One region of the Synechococcus sp. MVIR-18-1 genome, then DNA from elsewhere that is predicted to be linked to it. Evidence: predicted binding sites of a transcription regulator. Region 1 holds the regulator's gene; the other holds the start of a gene.
What was found. The regulator NtcA, encoded in region 1, controls nitrogen genes in cyanobacteria. The targets are predictions, from matches to a motif close to GTANCNNNNGNTAC.

Region 1 (7,692 bases):
CCTTGCATCTGGCCCGCTGGGGGGCCCGTTGGCCAGGGGCTGCTACGCAGCTCAGGGAAGCCTGCAACAGGATCAGCGGCGATGGCTTGAATCAAGACGATCGACTCACGCTTGCGCAAGCACTCGCGACCCTTGGGGATGGCCGTGCAGCGGAAGCCTGCCTCCAAGGCACGCCTACCACTCCAGCCAGCGGCTTGGCGATTGGTCGGGTCCTGCTCCGAGGCAGCGCTGAACAGCAAGAGCGTGGAAAGCAGCACTTGCTCAATCTCGCCATCAGCAACCCAGACGATCCGGCGGCGCTCAAGGCAGCAGCGCTACTAAGCGAGCCGCTAAAACCAGATCCCGCTCTGTTGGACCCGCTGCCGCAATCTTTGCAACAACGCTCCGCTGATGTTGCAGCAGCCCGGGTGCGGCTTGGTGACGGGGCGAACGGTGACGCATCGAATGCCATGGCCATTCTGAAGCGCTGGCCTACCAACCCAGCGGCCTGGCAACTGCAGTGGGACTTGGCCCGCAAAGCCCTTCTAAACGATCAATGGACAACGGCAGAAGCACTGCTGAACGCCATTCCACACTCAGATCTTCCTGAACCTCTAGCCGCGAGGCAGCAGTTCTGGCTGGGGCTCGCACTGGCGAAGCAAGACCAAACAGCGCAAGCCCTAAACGTCTGGGAAACGTTGGTCAAAACCCATCCGAGGAGTTATTACACCTGGCGCGCCGAGGTGCGATTGGGACGGGGAGATCTTCCAGATCTCAATCAAGCATCAGCCTCTCGCTCTGCAGCCCTTGGCGAGGCGTTTCCATCGCACTGGGAGCCATTAAAAAGTGGCGATCCATTCGTGGATCGTCTCTGGCGACTCGGCCAAACCCAGGAAGCATGGGAAACCTGGAGAAACCAACAGCCCCGATCCGATCAGCCATCCAATCCAGAGCAAAAGCTCGTCGAAGGTCGCCTTCGCATTGCCGTCGGCGACGCATGGACGGGTCTGAGTCGTCTTTGGCGCGCCAGCTTGAGATTGGTGAATCAAACCTGCGAAGAGCAACAGCTCCTGCACCGCAGCCAGCATCCGCATCTGCTCCCGGAGGTGTTTGAGACCGCATCCCAATCAGAGGCGGTACGAAGGGAACTCCTCATGGCCATCGCCAAACAGGAATCTCGCTTCTCCCCAGGCGTGAGCTCACCCGTCGGGGCGATCGGGTTGCTGCAACTGATGCCAGCGACGGCGGAAGAACTGGCCGGCGGCACCCTGAGTAGCGATGAGCTACGCGAGCCAACCCGCAATGCCAAGCTCGGAGCGCGCTACCTCGCGCAATTGCTGGAGCAATGGCAGGGCAACATTGTGCTGGCGATTGCGAGCTACAACGCCGGGCCTGGAGCCACCAGCCAATGGGTCACTCCCCTTCTGGAGAAAGATCCAGAATTATGGGTGGAGCGCATCCCCTATCCAGAAACGCGCCTTTACACAAAAAAAGTACTGGGCAATCTTTGGGCCTATCTCGGATCAGGACGCGACCGCTGCGACAGCGGAAGCCAAGGGGTTCGGTAGATCCTGCCCCAACCAGATGCCCACAAGCACCAGCGCCCCCAAGCCCAAGGCCATGACCTGAGGCGGAGGCATCACCTTGATCCGGGTGAGGTCCAAACGGGCCAGCAAGGTGGCAGAAGCCAAGATCAGCACATCTGACAGCAAGCTCAAACTGAGCACATAAAGCCCCACCACGATCACCAGCAGCAGGGTCGAAATCAGGCTGAGCACCCGACTGGAGGCCATCAATAACGACAGTTGGCGAAGCAAAAGATCAGGCATCGTGCAGAAGAGCACGATCACCAGCGATTGAACGATCTCTACCGTCCAGAACAAGCGGGGCGACACGTTCTGCAGAGCAATTAAGTACTCGCTCTCAATCGACCAATGGTGGCCAAGGAAAACAGCAACAGCAAAGAGCAAAAGCAGCAGGGGGGCCCGCAGCGGTAGGACCAAAAAACGAAAAAAAGACATCAGCAAGCAGCCAACGGTCGACCGATGAAATCACTGATGACATCAGCGAGACAGCAGATCCCAACAACAGAATTGGCTTTTAAACGCTAGCAACAACACACGCATCAGCCTGCCAAAGTGAAACCAATCAAGTCTTCCCGGGATGACCGGCAGTTCCGCCCCCGCCACCCTGACCCCCTTGCAAAAGGGGTTGCTTCTGATCACTGCACTGGTCCTTGCTGCTGGATTATTTTTGCTGCGCAATGGTCTCAATCAGGAAGCGCCTCTCGATCAGCTGGCCAGACAATCCCTGGATCCTGAGGTGGCCCTCACCAACTCCCGGCCCACCGTGCTGGAGTTTTACGCCGATTGGTGTGAGGCCTGCCAAGCCATGGCACCCGCGATGCTTCAAACGGAACAGAATCACGCCGATCAACTCGACGTTGTTTTGGTGAATATCGACAACCCACGCTGGCTGGATTTGACCGATCAATACGACGTCACAGGGATTCCACAGCTCAATTTATTTTCAGCCGACGGCGTGATGCGCGGCCGTTCGCTTGGAGCGAGAACAGCTGACGAGTTGGAATCACTAGCGGTTGCATTGATTGACAATGCGCCTTTACCTCAGCTTGCGGGCGTTGGTTCCACCAGCAGCGTGCCCCCTGCCGAGACAGTTTCAAGCCCAGGGCCCCGCAGCCACAGCTAGACAAAGCATGAACAGTTCAGCGCAGACGACACCAATGGACTCTCGTTTTCGAGTTGACCTGATCGCCGCAACCCCGAATCCGCAACAGTGCGTGTATGTGGGAATGCACCAGGACTACAGCGAGGGCTTCGTCGCGGCCGACCGCGAGCAATGGCCAGATGAAACCAAAGCAGGCGAAATCTGCGTCAAACGCCTCCTAGCCGGAGAACGGGGACATTACGGACCCATGGAGCATGCCCAGATTGTGTTGAACGTGGGCTGGTTTCCGCATTCCGTGATGCAACAGGCACGGACGCACCGGGTGGGCGTCAGTTTTGATGTGCAATCCATGCGCTACACAGGCGAGCGCATCTGTCGGGCGGCACAGGGAAAACTCGATCTCGAAGAGGTGTTTTATCTGCGTCCCGTTGGTGAGTACAGCGACCGCAAGGGCAAGAAATACCTCTACAGCGAGGCTGAACGCCAAAAAGATCTAAACCACTGCAAAATCAGCGCCGATCGGTATCAGGAATTGCTTCAGGCCGGCTTTGCAGAAGAACATGCCCGCGGCATTCTCCCCTTCGATTACAGGCAACATTTTGTGGTGAGCTTCACGCTCAGAGCCTTCCTGCATTTCATGGATCTACGCGCCAAGCTCGATGCTCAGCAAGAAATCCGCGAGCTCTGCGATCTGATGTGGCCCCATCTCAAGGCTTGGACTCCAGAATTTGCAGGCTGGTACGAAAAAACAAGACTGCATAAGGCCCGGCTCGCTCCCTAATGAATACTTAGGAAGCACTTTTCAGGAAGCAATCATGCGCTGACGTTCAGACCTTGGCTAGCGTCACTCGCTCTGGCTGATGCTGATATTTACCTTGTCGGTCGCTGTAGGTGGTCTCACAAGGATCACCTTCAAAAAACAACAACTGGCAGATCCCCTCATCGGCATAAATACGACAATCAGCTCCAGAACTGTTACTAAATTCCAGGGTGAGATGTCCCTCCCAGCCAGCCTCTGCTGGAGTGGTATTCACAATGATGCCTAAACGGGCATAGGTGCTCTTGCCAAGACAAATAACCGTGATGTTGGGCGGCACCCGCATCTTTTCAAGGGCAACACCGAGGCCATACGAATGTGCTGGAAGGATGAAATAGTCCCCATCCTCATCATGATGAATGGGCGTGGATTCAAGGTTGTCAGGGTTGAATCGCTTGGGATTCATGATCGTGCCAGGGACATGGCGAAAGATCAAAAACTCCTTAGGCGAGAGCCTCAAGTCGTAGCCATACGACGAGCAGCCAAAACTAAGAACCGGACTCTTGCGTTGATCCGGATCCAAGTGGCGCACTAAGCCATTTTGAAAAGGCTCGAGCATGCCTGCCCCAGCCTGATCCGTAATCCAGCGATCGTTTTTAAGCATTAGAAACCTCGACGCAATTCCGTGACTTGATCAGCCATCTCCATCATCTCTGCAGGGATCGCAGGCCCGGTCACGATCACATCCATGGCTGATGGCCTTTGCTCTAACACCGACAAAACATCCTCATGGCTCAAATAGCCAAGCTCGATCGCCAAGCCAATCTCATCCAGCACGAGTTGGTCCAACGTGCCCTCTAGAAGATGGGTTTTGCAGATCTCCCAGACCGACTGAACAGCCTCTTTGACCTCGTCATCGCGGCTAGCAGCAGGATCTGAAAGGCATTCCGTCACGGAAGGCCGCAACCATCGGAGCCGATCGCACAGGGTGAGGCTGCTCTGGGGACCTTGGCCCACTCCACCCTTGAGGAACTGAGCGATCAAAACATTGCTACCCAGGCCTGCCGTCCGCAGCGCCTGGCTCAGCACACCAGAAAAACTCCCCCGAAATGAGGCGGTATGCACCTGAAGCTGACCTTCTGGAGCCACCAAATGCAGGGGTGGACGAACCTCTACAGAGGGAAGTCTTCGAAGCCCTGCTTGCTCAAGAGTCCTGTGGTCAACAGTCCGCGACTCACGAGAATGATGGGTAGGGCTGAGGCTGACGGTCATCACATTCGCCGATGTCCGGCAAATCCGGATGTGGATGAATCTAGCGGTGAAAGTGCAAGACACAAGTGCTTTGACACCATCCATGGTGTGCCGAGCCAACTGGCAGGCTCAAAGAACCTCCACACCCTGGGCTCATGACCGACACCTCTCGCAATGACGGACGTCAGCCGGGCGAGCTTCGCCCCTTTTCGATCAGCTGGGATCCCATGGGATTTGCCCTGAGTTCAGTGATCATCCACAGCGGACGCACCGCTGTTCTTTGCAGCGTTTGCCATCAAGAAGGTGTGCCTCGCTGGCGCAAAGATCAAGGCCAGGGGTGGCTCAGCGCCGAATACCGACTTCTGCCTGGATCCACTCCAGAGCGACAAAACAGAGAACTGCTCAAATTGAGCGGACGCACCCAGGAGATTCAGCGCCTGATTGGCCGCAGCCTGCGCGCAGCGATCAACATGGAAGCTCTCGGCGAGAACACGTTGAGAATCGATTGCGATGTGATTCAGGCGGATGCAGGCACCCGCACCGCTGCGATCAGCGGATCTTGGGTCGCGCTTCAACGCGCCTGTGAGCGACTGGTTCAACAAGGAATTCTCAACACCAACCCCGTCCAATCCCAAGTGGCCGCCGTCTCCGTTGGGGTGATTCACAAACGCCCCCTTCTCGATCTCGACTACAGCGAAGACAGCCAAGCCGATGTGGATCTCAACGTTGTGATGAACGGAGCAGGGCATTTGCTGGAACTGCAGGGCACTGCCGAAGGAGCTCCTTTTAGCCGTCAGCAGCTCAATGACCTACTAGACCTCGCCGAGCCTGGCCTCAAGCAGATCATGCACGATCAGAATTTAGCTCTCTCCAGTAGGTGAAAATGCCGAGTTTCGTGTTCCTTGCTACATGAACAGGAGGGGCTGATCCATAGCATCCCGACATACGAGTAGGGACCATGGCTGAGGTCAGCCGCGGCTTCAGCCGCTACGCACCACCAACAATGCGCCCGGCGGGCTCGAGCTTCGGAAGTCCCGCGGTTCCTTCCAGCCGCACGCTTCAAGATGTCATTCGGGGACTCGATGGTGCCAACTCGGAAATGGTGGAACGTGGGAAAACCATCTTTTTCCCCGGTGACCCTGCAGAAAAGGTGTACCTGATTCGTCGCGGAGCCGTCCGCCTCTCCAGGGTTTATGAATCTGGCGAAGAAATCACGGTTGCCCTCTTACGAGAAAACAGTTTGTTTGGCGTTCTGTCGTTACTGACAGGTCACCGCTCCGATCGTTTTTATCACTCGATCGCTTTCACAAGAGTGGAAATGGTCACGGCTCCAGCCACATCTGTGAGGCAGGCCATCGAAGCTGACACCAGTGTGGGCTTGCTGTTACTGCAGGGTCTATCCAGCAGGATTCTCCAGACCGAAACGATGATCGAAACCCTCACCCATCGAGACATGTCATCTCGGCTGGTGAGTTTTCTGTTGGTGCTCTGTCGAGATTTTGGAGTTCCTGGTCAACGGGGCATCACCATTGACCTACGCCTCTCACACCAAGCCATCGCCGAAGCCATCGGTTCCACGCGCGTTACCATCACGCGTCTCCTGGGTGATCTCAAGTCATCGAGCCTGGTGGATATCGATCGCAAAAAGATCACTGTTCTCGATCCAATCGCTCTCGCTAAACGGTTCAGCTGACCATGCAGGTGAAGATGGAACTCCCGTCCGAACTCTGATCCTTCGTTCACCGTGACCGGCTGGTTCCTACTTCTTGCTCTGCTAGTCCTTGGAGGCGTGCTCTCAACCCTGGGAGACCGCCTTGGTTCTCGTGTGGGGAAAGCTCGGCTGAGCTTGCTTGGACTGCGTCCCAAGCGCACGGCCGTGGTGATCACGGTTTTAACGGGCAGCCTGATTAGTGCGCTTTCACTTGGACTCTTGCTGTTAGTGAGTCGGCAGCTCAGGGTGGGCCTGTTTGAACTCAATGCTCTCGAAGCCAAATTGCGGAGCAGTCGCGCCGACCTCAAGACAAGCAAAAGCGCTCAGAGGCAAGCCGGCAAGGAGCTCACAACGGCACAACAACGAGCGGCAGAACTGCGTCGCACCCTGAAGCCCCTCCAGGAACAAACCCGATCCTTGGAAGCCGAGCGGCAACGATTGAGCCAAGACGTGAATGCGAAAGATGTGGAGATCCAACGCACCGAGCAGGAACTCTCGGCCGTGCGCACGCAAATTCGCAGTGGAGAGAAAGAACTCAATCAACTAGAGGACACGCTCTTGGCGCTGCGGCGCGGAAACGTCGCCATTAGCAGCGGTCAGCCACTTGCCACCGTGACCCTGAAGCTCGAACGTCCCGATCAAGCAAAAACGGTCATCGATCAGTTATTGCGTGACGCCAATCTTCAGGCCTATCAACAAGTGCTCCCTGGCCAACCAGCGGAAAGGCAAATTTTGCTGGTTCCGCGGCCTGACATCCAGCGCTTGGAGCAAACGATTCGCAAACCTGGCACCTGGGTTGTGAATATCCGTTCAGCCGCCAATGTGCTGCTCGGAGAAACCGTTGTGTACGCCTTCCCTGAAGTGCTTCCCAATGTCACCGTGACAAGGGAGGGAGAGGTCTTGGCCCGCACCACCCTGGCGAGCAATGAACGCAACCCTGAAGCCGTTCGCAACCGACTAAATCTTCTCCTTGCCTCCACATTGGCCGAGGTGCAACGACGCGGTTCGCTCAGCAAGGGGTTGCAGTTTGATGGCAATGAAATCAATGCGCTTGGCCAAGAACTGATCGATCGCAACGGAGGACTCGCAGCGCTCGAAGCAGTCGCTTTACGACGCAGCGAAACGGCAGATCCGATCGCCATCCAGTTGCGCCTTAGCCAATGACACGCGTCATAGCGCTAGATCCCGGCCGAAGTAAATGTGGGCTGCTGTTAGCAGACATCGCCACGAACACCGTGCTTCAAGGCATGGTGATACCCAGCGCTGAGGTGCTTGATCAGCTTCGATCCTGGATGGTGGATGCTCA
Region 2 (7,692 bases), 390 kb from region 1:
CCTTTGCGATGTAGCGCTTCAGGCGGTGGTTGTCGTTACGGCTTGAGTCTTCTGGCAGTGCTCCGCGTTGAACCTTCATCTTGTGAGCTGTTTGGAAGGTGCGTGTGATCACTTCTCCCACCCGTCCCATCGCTTGGGAGTCGCTGGCGATGATCGAGAAGGCGCCGAGGTCGTGAAGGATGTCTTCAGCAGCAATCGTTTCGCGGCGGATGCGTGATTCCGCAAAGGCCACATCTTCAGGGATTTTTGGATCAAGGTGATGGCACACCATCAACATGTCGAGGTGTTCTTCGAGGGTGTTGCGTGTGTAGGGGCGTGTGGGGTTGGTGCTGCTGGGAAGCACGTTGGCTTCGCCGCAAATTTTGATGATGTCTGGTGCATGGCCGCCGCCCGCCCCCTCTGTATGAAAGGTATGGATCGTGCGGCCTTTGATTGCGGCGATGGTGTCTTCCACGAAGCCGGCTTCGTTGAGCGTGTCGGTGTGGATGCAAACCTGCACATCCATTTGATCGGCCACCGATAGGCAGGCATCGATGGCGGCCGGCGTGGTGCCCCAATCCTCATGCAACTTGAGCCCGCATGCTCCTGCTCGTACTTGTTCCTCCAGAGCTTCTGGTGTGCTGGCGTTTCCTTTCCCGAAAAAGCCCAGGTTGACGGGAAGCCCTTCTGCTGCCTGCAGCATTCGGCTGATGTGAAACGCACCTGGGGTGCAGGTGGTGGCATTGGTTCCAGTGGCCGGTCCCGTCCCACCGCCCATGAGTGTGGTCACTCCGCTGGCCAGGGCCGTTTCGATTTGTTGGGGGCAGATGAAATGGATGTGCGTGTCAATCCCACCTGCTGTGAGGATGTGCCCTTCGCCAGCAATCGCTTCGGTGCCGGGCCCAATCACGATGGTGACGCCTTCTTGGATGTCGGGGTTGCCGGCCTTGCCGATGCCAACGATGCGGCCATCTTTTAGCCCGATATCGGCCTTGACAATGCCCCACCAATCAAGGATGAGGGCATTGGTAATCACGGTGTCAACGGCTCCTCCAGCCCGCGAGGTTTGGGATTGGCCCATCCCATCGCGAATCACCTTTCCGCCGCCGAATTTCACCTCATCGCCGTAGGTGGTGAAGTCCTTCTCCACTTCAAGGATGAGTTCGGTGTCCGCTAAACGAATGCGGTCGCCAGTGGTGGGCCCATAGGTTTCGGCGTAGGCCTGGCGGGAGATGCGGTAGGGCATGAATCAGGCGTCGAGGGGTCCGTTGATGTGTCCGTTGAAGCCGACCACGCGGCGTGCTCCAGAAAACGGGATCAAATTCACGTCGCGGTTGTCACCGGGTTCGAAGCGAATGGCCGTACCGGCTGGAATGTCGAGCCTTTGGCCGCGTGCAGCGTCACGGTCAAAGATCAGGGCCGCATTGGCTTCTTGGAAATGGAAGTGGGATCCCACCTGTACGGGACGGTCGCCGCTGTTGGCAACGCTGAGGGTTGTGACCTCCCTATTGGCATTGAGTTCAAGTTCGCCGGGTTCCGGGATCAATTCACCGGGGATCAGGGGTGCCATCAGAGAAAGTCTTAGCGAATGGGGTCATGCAGGGTTACGAGCTTGGTTCCATCGGGAAACACAGCCTCGATTTGGACTTCATCGACTAACTCCGGAATGCCCTCCATCACCTGGTCGCGGCTTAACCATGTGCTTCCTTCCTGCATGAGGTCGGCCACATTCTTCCCATCGCGTGCGCCTTCAATAACCAAGAAACTGAGCCATGCCACAGCTTCCGGGTGGTTGAGCTTGAGGCCGCGCTGGAGTCGACGTTCTGCCAAGAGTGCAGCCGTGACGATCAGTAGCTTGTCTTTTTCCTGGGGGCTGAGGTGCATGGTGACCTTGCACTCCGTTTAGTTTCTATCTCCCGGGGCCAGCGGAATGTTCAATTTGAACGCTTAGGCCTTCAATGGATCTTCCTGTAAAGGCCAGACCCTGGGAATCTTCGGCGCAGCCAGGGCTCTTGCCTGACGGGTGCGAGCCCAAATCCTGCTGAACCAGAAACGGGCATCACGGCTCGAGAAGCCGCTGTAACGGGCGATCAGTCCCTGGGGGAGTACGCCGCATTGCATGGTTCCTTTGAGTTCGTTTCGATCCTGCCGAATGTCATCGAGGAGGGTGTTGAGCTTGTCTGTTGGGAGAGGGAAGGGTGCCGCCCAAACCAAGGTGCCGAAGACCGGTTGTTGATTGAGTCCATGCACTCCCTTCAGCGCTGCGTCGCTGATTTCGAGCCGATCAACAAGCTCCCAGCGCCTTCCTTCAGCCGTTTGGCGTTGAATTTGGAGGCTAGATCTCCAGCATCCGCGGCCCAATGTTTCATTTGCGGCAGTGCGCCCGAGACGCACAATTTCTGCGCTGAGAAACGATCCATCCATGGGCAAGGTGACGCTGAGGTTTTGTTCAAACAGAGCGTCGGCGTAAAGCACAAGCTCTTGGGGAAGCCACTCCAGATCGGTCTCGGTATCAAGCTCTGCCAAGACCTGTTGGCGGGCCCAAGCCCCCTGGGGATGGAGCTGGCTGCGACCCACTGATCCATATACCTTTTGCGCGGCCACGCTGGTGAGCAGGCAGCGACTGCCTGGTCTTAAGCCGAGGTTGACGCTCAATTGGTCTCCTCCCACAAGACCGCCAGCGGTGTGAAGCAGAGGAAGCTCGCAACGCCCGTTTTCTCCTCGTTCGGCGAGCATCAATTTCAGGGGGGCGGTGCAGCCCCCTTGATGCTGACTGCCGCTGCTGCCTGCAAAAAACTGCAGGTTGCAGGTGCCGTGCCATGGATCAAGTCGATGCATGGATGCACGCTCGACGCCAACTCTTCTTGGCTCTGTAGCAAGCACTACCAAACGAAGGCGTGCTGGTTGGGCAGTCTTTGTTGCGTGATCTCTTTGGCTGTCTGCACCCTTGGATGTTGGTTTGATCGTGTTGGACCATCGTCTCTTGCCTGAGGAGTCATTGCCTGACGCCACCCTCGCGGTGATGGAGTTGCCGCTGAGTGCGAATCAACGCACGGTGCTGCGTGGCCGTCGTCGCACAGCCTGTGGCCGAGACGTGTTGTTGCAGCTGCCACGCGAGCGGGCCTTGGCGCCGGGTGATCGCCTCACTAATTCCCTTCGGCAGGTGCATGTGTTGGTGACCGCTGCTCCTGAGGAGTTATTGCTAGTGGAGGCAGCAACGCCGCTGGCATTGCTTGAGGCCGCTTATCACCTTGGCAATCGCCATGTGGCTCTTGAGCTGCATGAGCATGAGCTGTTGTTGCTCAACGACTCCGTCCTCGCCGCCATGCTCAATGGCCGTGGATTGAAGCTGACACGGTGTTGTGGTCCATTCAGGCCCGAAGGCGGTGCTTACCTCGCCCACCAGCACGCATGACCTCGCTTGCATTGCTGCAATTGGTGAGTCCTGCCTTGCCCGTTGGTGCGTTTAGTTATTCCGAGGGGCTTGAGGTTTTGATCCAAAATGGCGATCTGAACGATGCATTCGATCTTCAGAACTGGATTGAAGCGGAACTTCAGAGAGGTGCACTGAGGTTGGAAGCTGCGGCGTTACAACCATTGCGTGCTTTGTTTCAAGTCTGGGAGGGCGAAGGGTTAGGGATGCCCAGCGACTTGATCTCTCTGGATGGCTGGTTGCTGGCTTTGAGGGAGTCGGCTGAGGTGCGTGCCCAGCAAGTGCAGATGGGCGGTTCTTTGCTGGCGTTGATGGCTGATCTTGGACATCCATTGCCTCAGGCATTGCCTCAGCCGGTGGTCTTGGCTTGGCCAGCGGCCTGGGCTTGGGCTGCCTTGTCGTTGAAGATCTCTGAACAGGAGATGGTGGAGGGTTATCTCTATGGCTGGGTTGCGAATCAGCTAAGTGCGGCTGTCCGCTTGGTGCCGCTTGGTCCCACCACGGCTCAACGGATCCAACAGCAACTGTTGCCGATGATTCGTGATCAGGCGAGTGTTTTGAAGGATCAAGATCCGCGCAGCCTTTGGTCGGGTGGTGCTGGTGCAGGGCTCGCCCAGTTGGCTCATGCTGAGTTGTATTCACGTTTGTTCCGAAGCTGATGAGCAGCAAACTCAGGCTTGGCGTCGCCGGTCCGGTGGGCTCAGGTAAAACAGCGCTCGTGGAAGCGCTCTGCAGGAGATTGCGTGATCGCCTGCAGTTAGCTGTTGTAACCAATGACATCTATACGCAAGAGGATGCCCAATTCCTCACGCGCTCTGGTGCATTAGAGCCGGAGCGTATCCGTGGTGTTGAAACCGGGGGATGCCCCCATACGGCGATACGAGAAGACTGCTCCATCAACCGAGCTGCTGTAAGTGAATTGGAGCAGCAATTTCCCGGTCTTGATCTGGTGATGGTTGAAAGCGGCGGTGACAATCTTGCGGCCAGTTTTAGTCCCGAATTAGTGGACCTTTGTATTTACGTGATTGATGTAGCGGCTGGGGACAAGATTCCTCGTAAGGGCGGACCTGGAATTACACGGTCCGATTTATTGGTGATTAACAAGATTGATCTGGCTCCCCTCGTTGGTGCCGATTTGGGTGTGATGGAACAGGACACACTGAGGATGCGCGGGGATCGGCCCTGGTGTTTTACCAACCTTCGGACGGGAGAAGGACTCGATCGCGTGGAAGCCTTTGTGTTGCAACAGATACAAGAATGAAGCGTATTTAGGCGCTTAAGAGCCAAATTGTTTTTATTGATACAGGAACTTGCGGCTCTTGATCTGTACCTTTCATGCTCCGACGTTTAAGCGTCGATTCACTTGTTTTTGGTACTCATGAGTTCATCATTGTCCAAGCGTCTCTTCGTCGGCATGGCCGCAGCGTCGCTGGGTCTGGCCGTCACCGCTTGTGGTGGTGGCGATGAGAAAGCCTCCAGCGTGGAATTTGACGACAGCGTCACTGTCGGCATCCTTCATTCCCTAACGGGGACGATGGCGATTTCTGAGTCCACCTTGGTGGATACAGAAAAGATGGCCATTGATGAAATCAATGCTGCCGGTGGTGTTGAGGTAGACGGCAAGAAGTACAAAATTGATTACATCGTTGAAGACGGTGCCTCCGATTGGCCCACGTTTGCTGAGAAGTCCAAAAAACTCATCGATCAGGACAAAGTTCCTGTTGTGTTTGGCGGCTGGACCTCTGCTAGCCGTAAGGCAATGCTTCCGGTGTACGAATCGAAGGATGCTTTTCTGTATTACCCAATTCAGTACGAAGGCCAAGAATGTTCGAAGAATATTTTTTACACCGGCGCGACTCCTAACCAGCAGTCGGAGCCAGCGACCAGCTTCATGTTCGAGAAGTCACCAGCTGCCGGAAAGCCTTTCTATCTAGTGGGCTCTGACTATGTCTTCCCTCGTACTTCAAACACCATCACCAAGGAGCAGGTGAAGTCTCTGGGTGGAGAAGTGGTTGGCGAAGACTATTTGCCTCTAGGTAATACTGAGGTTGCTCCAATTATTGCCAAGATTAAAAAAGCCTTGCCTGATGGTGGTGTAATTATTAACACCCTGAATGGTGACCAAAATGTTGCTTTCTTTAAGCAGATTCAGGATGCTGGCATCACTCCTGAAAAGGGTTACTACGTGATGAGCTATTCCATTGCTGAAGAAGAAATCAGCACAATTGGACCTGAGTTCCTTGAGGGCCATTACGGCGCTTGGAACTACATGATGTCCATTGATACCCCGGCTTCGAAGAAGTTTGCTGCTGACTTCAAAGCTAAGTATGGCGCTGACCGCGTTGTTGCCGACCCTCAAGAGTCTGCATACAACATGGTTTACCTCTGGAAGCAGGCTGTTGAGAAAGCCGGTACTTTCGATGACGACAAAGTACGTGAAGCCCTGATCGGTATTAAGTTTGATGCTCCTCAAGGACCCATCGAGGTTCGTCCTAACCATCACATCTCTCAAATCGTTCGGATCGGAGAGATCACTGCAGATGGTCAGTTTGAAATCGTAGAAGAGTCGGACAGCCCAATTGATCCTCAGACCTGGAACCAGTTTGAGCCCACATCGAAGGGCTTCGCTTGCGATTGGTCTGATCCCAGCAAGGGAGAGAAGTACAAGCTCTGATCATTGATAGCTCCATCTATTGATGGATTGCTACAGGAGGAGTCCCTTGGGGGCTCCTCTTTTTATTTGTTTCGCTTACTAGACCCTCCCCGTGCAACTGCTTTTCGAAAGTCTGTTCAACGGTGTGGCCATCGGCTCTGTGTTGCTGATGGCCGCCCTTGGACTGGCAATTGTGTTTGGCTTGATGGGTGTGATTAATCTCGCTCATGGCGAATTAATCATGCTTGGTGCCTACACCACCTACGTGGTGCAGCTCATTTTCAAACTTCCCCTACTTGCACCTATTTACAACGCCTACGTATTGGTTGCGATTCCATGCGCCTTCGTTGTAAGCGGTGTTGTTGGCATTTTGCTTGAACGCACAGTGATACGACGTCTCTATGGGAGTCCACTGGAGACGTTGCTTGCTACGTGGGGTGTCAGTTTGATTCTCCAGCAGTTTGTGCGCAGCGTTCCGCTTGCTTATGCGGCAGGAATGGTTCTGTTTCTCGTGCTCGGATTCAGCGTTCCGTTGTTTCTTCCGAAGCACTTATTGGAGGGACGTCAATCCCGGTTTGTGCGATTAGGTGGTTGGGCTGTTTCCGCTTTCATTGGAGTGTTATTTGCGGGTGGATTGGCCTCGCAAATTAGCCGGATTGCTAAGGCGACATCTCGCAATGTGGATGTCACCGCTCCGAAGTGGATGCGCGGTGGTCTCGAGTGGATGGATCTCACATTTCCGGTGCCACGTCTTGTGATCATCGTGATGACGTTGATCGCTGTCGTTGGGGTGATCTGGTTCCTTAACCGCAGTGTTTGGGGTATTCGGATTCGGGCAGTCACTCAGAATCGTTCGATGAGCGACTGCCTCGGCATTCCGACTGACACGGTTGACGTCCTCACCTTTGGGATCGGTTCTGGTTTGGCTGGCGTGGCTGGAGTTGCAGTGTCGTTGTTGGGTTCGGTAGGTCCCAACGTTGGAACGTCTTACATCGTGGGCTGTTTCATGGTTGTGGTGCTCGGTGGTGTTGGCAATCTTTTCGGCACCGTCTTGGCTTCATTTGCGATCGGCTTGTTAACTGATCTGATTGGAGCGGGAAGGCTGCTTACGATTTGGCCCGATATGCCTGGGCCACTGGCTGGTGGCGTTGAATTTTTTGCGACCACGAGCATGGCTCAGGTGATGGTGTTTGCCCTCATTGTGGTGTTCCTTCAGTTCCGTCCTTCAGGCCTGTTCCCGCAAAAAGGCCGCATGGTTGAGGCTTGAACTGATGTTTCGTTCGTTTCAACAGCGTCCATGGCTCTCGGTGGCTGTTTGGGTGTTGATCATCGCGGTAATCGTTGCTGCTCCATCGGTTCTTCCTGTTTTCCGTCTGAACCTGTTGGGTCGGTTTCTATCGCTAGCGATTGTGGCGCTTGGGATTGATTTGATTTGGGGCTTTACAGGTCTTCTGAGTCTTGGTCAGGGAATTTTCTTTGCTCTTGGAGGTTATGCCGCTGCGATGTATCTCCAACTGAGGAGTTCTATTGATATGCCCAATTCTATTCCTGAATTCTTCAGTTTGTATGGAGTTGATCGGTTGCCATTGTTTTGGGAGCCTTTTCGTTCGCCTCTCTTTACGCTCAT

Region 2: a site for NtcA is predicted at 4,703-4,716, ahead of urtA (urea ABC transporter substrate-binding protein). Genes of this name have one in related genera too.

The regions. Positions count from the first base shown of each region.
Region 1 is NZ_CP047942.1:332,187-339,878, reverse strand. It holds gene SynMVIR181_RS01730 (lytic transglycosylase domain-containing protein) at 1-1,547, shown strand, start outside; gene SynMVIR181_RS01725 (hypothetical protein) at 1,503-2,000, opposite strand; gene SynMVIR181_RS01720 (thioredoxin domain-containing protein) at 2,143-2,688, shown strand; gene thyX (FAD-dependent thymidylate synthase) at 2,723-3,448, shown strand; gene dcd (dCTP deaminase) at 3,495-4,088, opposite strand; gene SynMVIR181_RS01705 (cob(I)yrinic acid a,c-diamide adenosyltransferase) at 4,088-4,696, opposite strand; gene rph (ribonuclease PH) at 4,831-5,556, shown strand; gene ntcA (global nitrogen regulator NtcA) at 5,634-6,368, shown strand; gene SynMVIR181_RS01690 (DUF3084 domain-containing protein) at 6,420-7,550, shown strand; gene SynMVIR181_RS01685 (resolvase) at 7,547-7,692, shown strand, end outside.
Region 2 is NZ_CP047942.1:2,390,783-2,398,474, reverse strand. It holds gene ureC (urease subunit alpha) at 1-1,225, opposite strand, end outside; gene SynMVIR181_RS12895 (urease subunit beta) at 1,229-1,549, opposite strand; gene SynMVIR181_RS12890 (urease subunit gamma) at 1,561-1,863, opposite strand; gene SynMVIR181_RS12885 (urease accessory protein UreD) at 1,927-2,817, opposite strand; gene ureE (urease accessory protein UreE) at 2,927-3,394, shown strand; gene SynMVIR181_RS12875 (urease accessory protein UreF) at 3,391-4,071, shown strand; gene ureG (urease accessory protein UreG) at 4,071-4,673, shown strand; gene urtA (urea ABC transporter substrate-binding protein) at 4,791-6,086, shown strand; gene SynMVIR181_RS12860 (branched-chain amino acid ABC transporter permease) at 6,178-7,332, shown strand; gene urtC (urea ABC transporter permease subunit UrtC) at 7,337-7,692, shown strand, end outside.